Regions from separate parts of the Marinobacter sp. ANT_B65 genome, predicted to be linked through region 2. Evidence: predicted binding sites of a transcription regulator. Region 2 holds the regulator's gene; the other holds the start of a gene.
The links. The regulator FliA, encoded in region 2, starts transcription of late flagellar genes. The targets are predictions, from matches to a motif close to CTAAAGTTTNNNNNNNNNNNGCCGNTAA.

Region 1 (4,113 bases), 600 kb from region 2:
TTTATCAACATTCGGCTTGGCTTTTTTCGCCATGGGTTTGTCTCCTTGCAGATAGAACAGATAACAGTGATCAGGCCATCTGCCGGAATCCGGACATAGACCCTGGGGAACGACGTGATTTTAACGACTGCTTTTTGGAAAGAACTTCCCTGATGCGGCGTAACTTATCTTCCAGTCCAGAACCTCCATCTGACGTCAAGTCAACAAAATCAATCGAGTAGAAGAAATTGCTACAGTGCTTTCTGCGCTCGGTGATGAGCCCGGTGATGCCTTCTGCACGAATCTTGTCAAACGGCATGTCCATAATCAGATCGAGCATAACGGTATCGCCGGGGTTGAAGATCTTGTCCGTCTTCATAACACAACCATAGGCATCCAGCTCAAACAGAGCGGCCTCGACCCGTTCCTTGCGGAAAAGGCCGTGCCGGACGATAAACTGGGCGACAAGATCGGGTAACGCGTCCTTCATGAATACTGAGTCTCTGAAAAGGCTGACTTGATATTGATTAAACAATAGACACTGACAGAAGGTTTTGCAACGCCATCAGTGTCATACGATAAACCTTTGAGGCTGTTGTTCAACACTTAACGGGTGATAATTTCATACATGTCAATTCTGCGGTCTTTTAAATTGGTAACTGACCCTTCATTACGCACCAGTGTCAGCTTTTCCAGATCCATATCAGAGAACATGATCATCTCCGTATTAGGTGTTGTTTCCGCCATTACGGCATCGTGTGGAAAAGAGAAGTCAGAGGGCGAGAACACTGACGACTGGGCGTACTGCACATCCAGGTTTTCTACCTTCGGCAGGTTTCCTACACTGCCGGTAATGACTACGTAGCACTCGTTTTCAATTGCCCGGGCCTGGGCACAGTGGCGAACCCGCAAATATCCGTTTTTGGTATCTGTCCAGAAGGGCACACAGATGATGTCCACTTCCTTGCTGGCTGCAATTCGCCCAAGTTCAGGGAATTCGATGTCGTAACAGATAAGAATCGCGACACGTCCTGCATCCGTATCGAAGACCTCAAACCTGTCCCCGCCTTCAACAACCCAGTCCCGACGCTCGTGGGGGGTAATATGAATCTTGCGCTGCTCATCCACCCGGCCATCCCGGTGGCAAAGATACGACACGTTGTAAACCCGGTCGTTCTCAAGCAGTGGCATGGAACCGGTAATGATATTGATGTTGTAGCTCACAGCCATATCGGACATGCGCTCCCGGAACTGATCGGTGAAGCCTGCAAGGAACCGGATGGCGCGGGTCTGGTCTATCTGGTCAGTCAGCCCCATCAGAGGTGCGTTGAAAAACTCCGGGAAGAGTGCAAAGTCACTCTTGTAGTCGGATAGCGCATCCACGAAGTACTCAACCTGTTCCAGTACTTCTTCCACTGAGCCAAATTCACGCATCTGCCACTGGACAGCCCCCATGCGAACCTGGGTTTTCTTTTCGTTCAGTACCGAGGAGGGCGGCGTATAGAGAATGTTCCGCCATTCCAGAAGGGTTGCATACCCCAGGGATTTCTTATCCTCCGGGAGATACTTGTGCATCAGGCGGGTGACCTGGAAATCGTTGGACAGCTGGAAACTCAGAATCGGATCATAGATATCCTTGCGGTCAACCCGGTCAATATACTCGGCAGGGGAATACTGATCCGAGTACTTGTAGTAGCCAGGTATCCGTCCACCGGCGAGGATAGCCCGCAGGTTCATCGAACGACACAGTTCCTTGCGCGCTTCATACAGCCGGCGACCAAGCCGGTAACCCCGATATTCCGGATCGATGAACACATCCAGTCCATACAGCGAATCGCCGTTCTGGTTATGCAGGATTTGCTCGTTAAGCAGGATCAGGTCGTCATAGGTGTGCGGATTACTGAACCGTTCGTATTTGACGGAGACAGTGAGCGCAACCGCGACCAGCTGGTCCTTGTCCTCAATGCAGATCTGTCCGTCCGGGAACTGTTCAACCAGCGCTCTGATAGTGTCCTTTGGCCAGGCACCACCGATATCGTCGTACACACGATCCATCAGTACCTGAAGCTGTTCGTAATCATCAAGTGTCAGGTTACGGAGGTTGAGATGCAGTTCTTCATGGGCCATTCAGATGGGCTCCGGTATGACAGAGAAATGAGTTTGCCACTCAAGTTTATCAGAAGGTATTAAAGACTTCGCATAGTCTGCCGAAAACCATTGAAAGCAAACTGCAGGAGTGTGTGGTGCATCTTACATTTGGTCAAAAACTGTTGGTTACCTTCAGTGTTCTGCTGATTATGGTTATGGCCGCGTTTACTATTGCTGGCAATCTGCGGCTGCAAAACACCACAGAAACTTATGTGGACGCGTTGATTGAAAATACTGCAGAGCAGAATGCGGCAAGCATTGCTGACTGGCTGAATACCCGGCTCGCGATGACAGAGGCCACGGCCAGATCCCTCGAAACAATGACCGGGGACGAACACGTCCGCACGCTGCTCCAGGCAATTTCAAGCGGTGGTGATTTCAAGGATGTCTATGTGGGCCGGAACGACGGCTATATGCTCATGAAAACCGAAGCCGCCGAAGCTGCCTTGCCATCGGATTATGACCCACGCTCGCGCCCCTGGTACAGGAAGGCGATGGATCAGGGCAGTTCATCCTTTACCGAACCCTATCTGGATGCGAGTACCGGTGAAACCGTGATTTCATCATTAACACCGGTAAAGCGTGGTGAATACGCAGGTGTTGCAGGCGCAGACATTACGCTGAAAGCTATTGATGACATGCTTTCTGTCATCAACCTGGCAGGTACAGGTTATGTAGCTCTCATCAGCCGCGAAGGCACAGTGCTGTACCACCCGCAAAAAGCCCTGATTGGAAAAGACATTCGTACACTGCTGGGTGAGGCTCCGAATCTTCAGGGTGGTGAGCACAGTTACCAGCAAGACGATACTCCATGGAATGCTCGTTTCCACCCTATCAGCCAGGCGCGCGGCGTTGACTGGTATCTGGGGACCTTCGTTAATGAGGACAAGATAAATGCTCCGGTCCATAGCGCTATCAAGACAGGCGTGATTATCGCGATCATCGGGCTCCTGGTTTCTCTGGCGATCCTTCATCTGGGCATCCGTACATTGATGGCTCCGGTTCGCCGGTTGAATTCAGCCATGGCGGATATTGGCTCAAACGATGCCGATCTTACCCAGCGCCTCGATGCCAGTGCCCGCGATGAGTTCGGACAACTGGCGGCAAGCTTCAATCAATTTGTAGAAAAGATTCATGATGTTGTCCTTGAAGTGCAGCAGGGCAGCAACGAACTGGCTGGTAATGTGATTTCCTTGAGAAACACCGCCAGAAACAGTCGCAACAGTGTTGAAAGTCAGCAGTCGGAAGTTGATATGGTGGCTACAGCAATAAACGAGATGTCTGCAGCTGCCAATGAAATCGCCCAGAACGCACTGGCAACTGCCGATGCCGCAAACACTGCAGATGAAGACAGCCGGGCTTCACTGGAAACGGTTGCTTCATCTCGGGATGCAGTGCAAAAGCTGTCTCACGAGGTCAGTGCCGCAACAAACGTGATAGATGCTCTTGGGCGCGACGTAACCTCCATTACGTCCGTATTGGAGGTTATTCAGGGCATAGCCGCGCAGACCAACCTGCTGGCATTGAATGCTGCCATAGAGGCAGCCAGGGCAGGAGAGGCCGGACGGGGTTTTGCCGTTGTGGCCGATGAGGTCAGAAACCTTGCTCAGCGTACCCAGGCCAGCACAGAAGAAATAAACAACATGATTGAGCGTCTGCAGAAGGGCGCAACCGATGCGGTTAATGTTATGAAGGCATCTACCGCAGTATCCAATGTCAGTATGGAAAAAGCACAGGATGCGATGGATTCACTGCACCGAATCTCTGCAGCCATCACCTCTATAAATGAAATGACATCTCAGATCGCGACGGCCTCGGAAGAGCAAACCTCCGTTACCGAAGAGCTGAACGCGGCGATCACACGCATTGCCGATCAGGGCCAGGAAGCCGCAAAGGCGGCGAGTGAGAACGATATCTACAGTGGCCAGATTGAAGAAATTGGCCGTACTCTTGAGGACAATGTTTCCCGCTTCCGGGTATAACTCA
Region 2 (4,113 bases):
AGCCAGTGAGGCTACCAACGGTGCCCGGCTTGCCGAAATGCAGGCAGAAAAGCACCGTAAGCTGGAAGATGAGCTAAGCCGGTCCCGTACGCGTATTCAGGATGTTCGCGAAAAACGGGCTGTGCGCAGCCAGGGCTATGCAGAAGCTTCGTTTTCTGGACTGCATGAGGCAAAGAACGAAGGCTTTGAGGAGCCCGTCGTCGCGAGCGCCGGCAGCAGTACAGATTATTCCGGTGAGCTGGCCAGTATGCGTGCCGAAATCAGTTCGCTACGGGATCTGATGAGCGGCTCTCGTGGTGAACCGGAAAAGACTGGCGTTAACGCAGTCCAGCAACGGCTTGCTGAACGGTTGCAGGAGTTCGGCCTGAGCCCGGATCTGGCCGGCTCTCTCTCTCGTCGACACAAAGGCGGAAAACTGGATGACGGCTGGAAGCAGGCTTTGAAAATGCTTGTTGCCGGTGTGCGTACACCCGCACAGGAGTGGCTGGATGAGGGCGGCGTTTATGCATTGGTCGGCCCCACGGGCTCCGGGAAAACCACCACGATCGGGAAACTTGCTGCCCGTTATGTGCTGAAACATGGAGCTGACTCTTTGGCCCTTGTCACCACAGATCGTTACCGGGTTGCTGCCCATGAGCAGCTTTTTGTATTTGGCCGGATTCTGAATGTGCCGGTTCGGGTCGTGGACGAAAGCCATACCCTGGATGATATTCTTGACGAGCTTTCGGATCGCCATCTAGTGCTGATTGATACTGCGGGGCTGACCAGCTCCGACAAAGGTTATCAGGAACAGCTGACGGAGCTGGCCCGTAGTCACCACAAGGTGCGTACCCACCTCGTAGTTTCCGCAACCAGCCAGCCGCGTATTATGAAATCCGTATGGCATTGCTATAAGATGGCAAATCTAACGGGTTGTGTGATGACAAAAATTGACGAGGCTTTGACTCTGGGTGAATCTCTTGGCTTTGTGATGGAAACCGGGTTGCCGGTGGCCTATTACACAAACGGGCAAAAAATCCCCGGAGACCTGCATCATGCTGAAGCTGTTCCGCTTGTGCGGCTGGCTGTCGAGCGCCTCAAAACGCTTCAGCAACAGGCTGCAGCAGAGCTACCGTCAGGTGCGGATCGCCCACGCGAAACGGCATGAAACCCTGATAATCCGAGTTTTGTATAGCTGTGAATCATATCCGGCTAAACGTTGCGAGAGATAACAAATAGTATGAGCAGAGCACATCCGGTACAGGTGATCGCAGTTTCCGGCGGCAAGGGCGGCGTCGGTAAGAGTAATGTGTCGGTTAATCTGGGCATCGCTTTGGCCCAGAAGGGCAGGCGTGTGGTTCTGCTGGATGCTGACCTTGGTCTGGGCAATATCGATGTGCTGCTCGGGATTACGGCTAACCGTAATCTGCAGGATGTGCTGTCGGGCGAGTGCGATCTTAAAGACGTGCTGGTTGACGGCCCGGGCGGTATCAAGATCGTTCCGGCATCTTCCGGCACTCAACGCATGACCCAGCTCAGCCCTCTGGAACATGCAGGCCTGATTAATGCTTTCAGCGAGCTGGGTGATCAGATTGATGTGCTTATTGTGGACACGGCAGCAGGTATTTCCGAGGCGGTTGTAAGCTTTCTTCGGGCTTCCCAGGAGTTGCTGCTGGTGGTTTGCGATGAGCCGACATCCATCACTGATGCTTATGCTCTGATCAAGCTGATGAATCGTGACTACGCCACTAACCGGTTTCGCATTCTTGCCAATCAGGTGAGCAGCGAGCAGGAAGGTCGTCATTTGTTCGAAAAACTGACCCGGGTTACTGAACGCTTTCTGGATGTGGCATTACAATATGTAGGTATGGTGCCTTACGACGAAGCCGTGAAGAAAGCGGTTCAGCGCCAGAAAGCCGTGCTGGACGCTTATCCCCGGGCTAAAGCCTCGCTCGCGATCAAGGCGCTGGCTGACAAAGTTGAGAGCTGGCCTCTACCTTCATCTCCCCGGGGACATCTGGAGTTTTTTGTGGAGCGGCTCGTCGAAGTCTGAAACGGATCCCGTCAAACAATACCGGATACATGACATTGACGAAAAATCTGGGAATCTATAACCAGAGTGGCGTAAAGAGTTCCTCAGAACTGATTGAGGCGCATGCGCCCCTGGTCAAGAAAATAGCTCTTCATCTACTTGCCCGGCTGCCGGCCTCTGTGCAGCTGGACGACCTTATGCAGGCCGGCATGATTGGATTGCTGGAGGCTGCCCAACGCTATAGTTCCACCAAAGGCGCTACCTTCGAGACATATGCCGGTATACGCATTCGCGGTTCTATGGTGGATGAGATCCGTAAAGGTGACTGGGTGCCCCGCTCGGTCCACCGGAATGCCCGCCGGGTTAGCCAGGCAATCAGGACAGTTGAAAACCGTATGGGGCGCGAGGCCCAGGACGCGGAGGTTGCCGAAGAACTCGGTATGGAGCTTTCTGAATACCACTCTACTTTGTCCGATGCGAGCAGTGGCCGACTTTTTAGCCTTGATGAGCTCAATGAATCCGGAGACCTGCCGATAGAAGAAACAGAGACCAGAGATAATCCTCTGGACGGGCTGGCTTCAGATTCTTTCCGGAGCAGTCTGGCCGCGGCCATTGAGCAGCTTCCGGAGCGTGAAAAGCTGGTTCTGAGCCTGTATTACCAGGAGGAACTGAATCTCAAGGAAATTGGCGCTGTGCTGGGTGTCAGTGAAAGCAGAGTCAGCCAGATTCACAGTCAGGCGGCGTTGAGGCTGCGTGGCAGGCTCTCGGAATGGCGCCATGAAGATGGCAGTTAGGCCCGGCTTAGGTGTCCGGATCGTGCTTGAGTGTAGTATTTGGTAACCGGTGCTTTACAACCGTGATAAAGATCAGACAATAGATGGTTAAATCAGCGGCCTGCAACACTTTGAGCGCAAAGGTCAAAACGAATTCCGGGTCTTATTAACTGGAGGTCCCTTTGGACAAGAACATGAAGATTCTCATTGTGGACGATTTCTCCACAATGCGACGGATTATCAAGAACCTGCTCCGTGATCTGGGCTTTACAAATACGGATGAAGCGGATGACGGCAACACTGCTCTGCCCATGCTGAAAAGCGGCAAGTACGATTTTCTGGTGACAGACTGGAATATGCCTGGAATGTCTGGCTTTGACCTGCTTAAAGCGGTACGTGCGGATGACAGCCTGAAGACCCTCCCTGTTCTGATGGTGACGGCTGAAGCCAAGCGCGACCAGATTGTGGCTGCTGCCCAGGCCGGCGTTAATGGGTATGTTGTAAAGCCTTTCACCGCAGCCGTTCTCAAAGAAAAAATTGAGAAGATCTTTGAACGAATCCAGTAAGCAGAGATTGGATGGATCGTATGAGCGATAACAAAAAGATCCACCGCGGTCTCGAGCCGGAAGTAACTGAAAAGCTTCGACATCAAGCGGCGGAACTCAATCAGAGCATTGAAAGCGGGGATTATGCCCGTGCCATGGTTCTGATTAATGAATTAGGCGAGGTCCGGGATCAGAGTCTGTATCGGGAAGTTGGCCGGCTGACCCGTACGCTTCATGAATCAATCCGCAATTTTCAAATAGATCCACGCAGTGCCGAACAGAAAGAAGTTCTGTCGATGATGACAGACGCCTCAGACCGGCTCGCTTACGTGGTTCAGATGACTGGCCAGGCTGCCAACCGCACCATGGATCTGGTTGAAGAAAGTATGCCAGTTGCAAACGCAGTACGTGACGAAGCCTCTGCTTTGCGGGAGGAATGGCAACGCCTGCGCCGTCGTGAGATGCAACCGGCAGAGTTTCGTGAGCTGTATGGCCGGATTGATAATTTTTTTGTGAGCCTGACCAAGGACGCAGACACCATCTATAGCAGTCTTTCGGAAATTCTGTTGGCACAGGATTTCCAGGACCTGACCGGACAGGTCATCCAGCGCGTAACGACACTGGTCAAAGACGTGGAAGAACAGATGCTCAGCCTGGTGGTTATGGCCAGCCATGTTGATCAGCTCACTGGTACTGTGCATCAGATTGACAATGAAGAAGTGTCTGCTGAGCAGGGTGTGGGGCCTCAGATGAAGGCTGAAGAGCGTGAAGATGTAGTCTCGGG

Region 1: the regulator FliA is predicted to act here: its motif matches at 2,166-2,193, upstream of CPA50_RS07595 (methyl-accepting chemotaxis protein).

Annotation. Positions count from the first base shown of each region.
Region 1 is NZ_NXGV01000001.1:1,613,537-1,617,649, forward strand. Features, by position in the region: gene CPA50_RS07580 (helix-hairpin-helix domain-containing protein) at 1-33, opposite strand, end outside; gene CPA50_RS07585 (hypothetical protein) at 71-469, opposite strand; gene CPA50_RS07590 (bifunctional GNAT family N-acetyltransferase/carbon-nitrogen hydrolase family protein) at 586-2,106, opposite strand; gene CPA50_RS07595 (methyl-accepting chemotaxis protein) at 2,223-4,109, shown strand; gene CPA50_RS07600 (hypothetical protein) at 4,111-4,113, opposite strand, start outside.
Region 2 is NZ_NXGV01000001.1:1,012,651-1,016,763, forward strand. Features, by position in the region: gene flhF (flagellar biosynthesis protein FlhF) at 1-1,147, shown strand, start outside; gene CPA50_RS04785 (MinD/ParA family protein) at 1,220-2,032, shown strand; gene CPA50_RS04790 (RNA polymerase sigma factor FliA) at 2,062-2,805, shown strand; gene cheY (chemotaxis response regulator CheY) at 2,967-3,350, shown strand; gene CPA50_RS04800 (protein phosphatase CheZ) at 3,371-4,113, shown strand, end outside.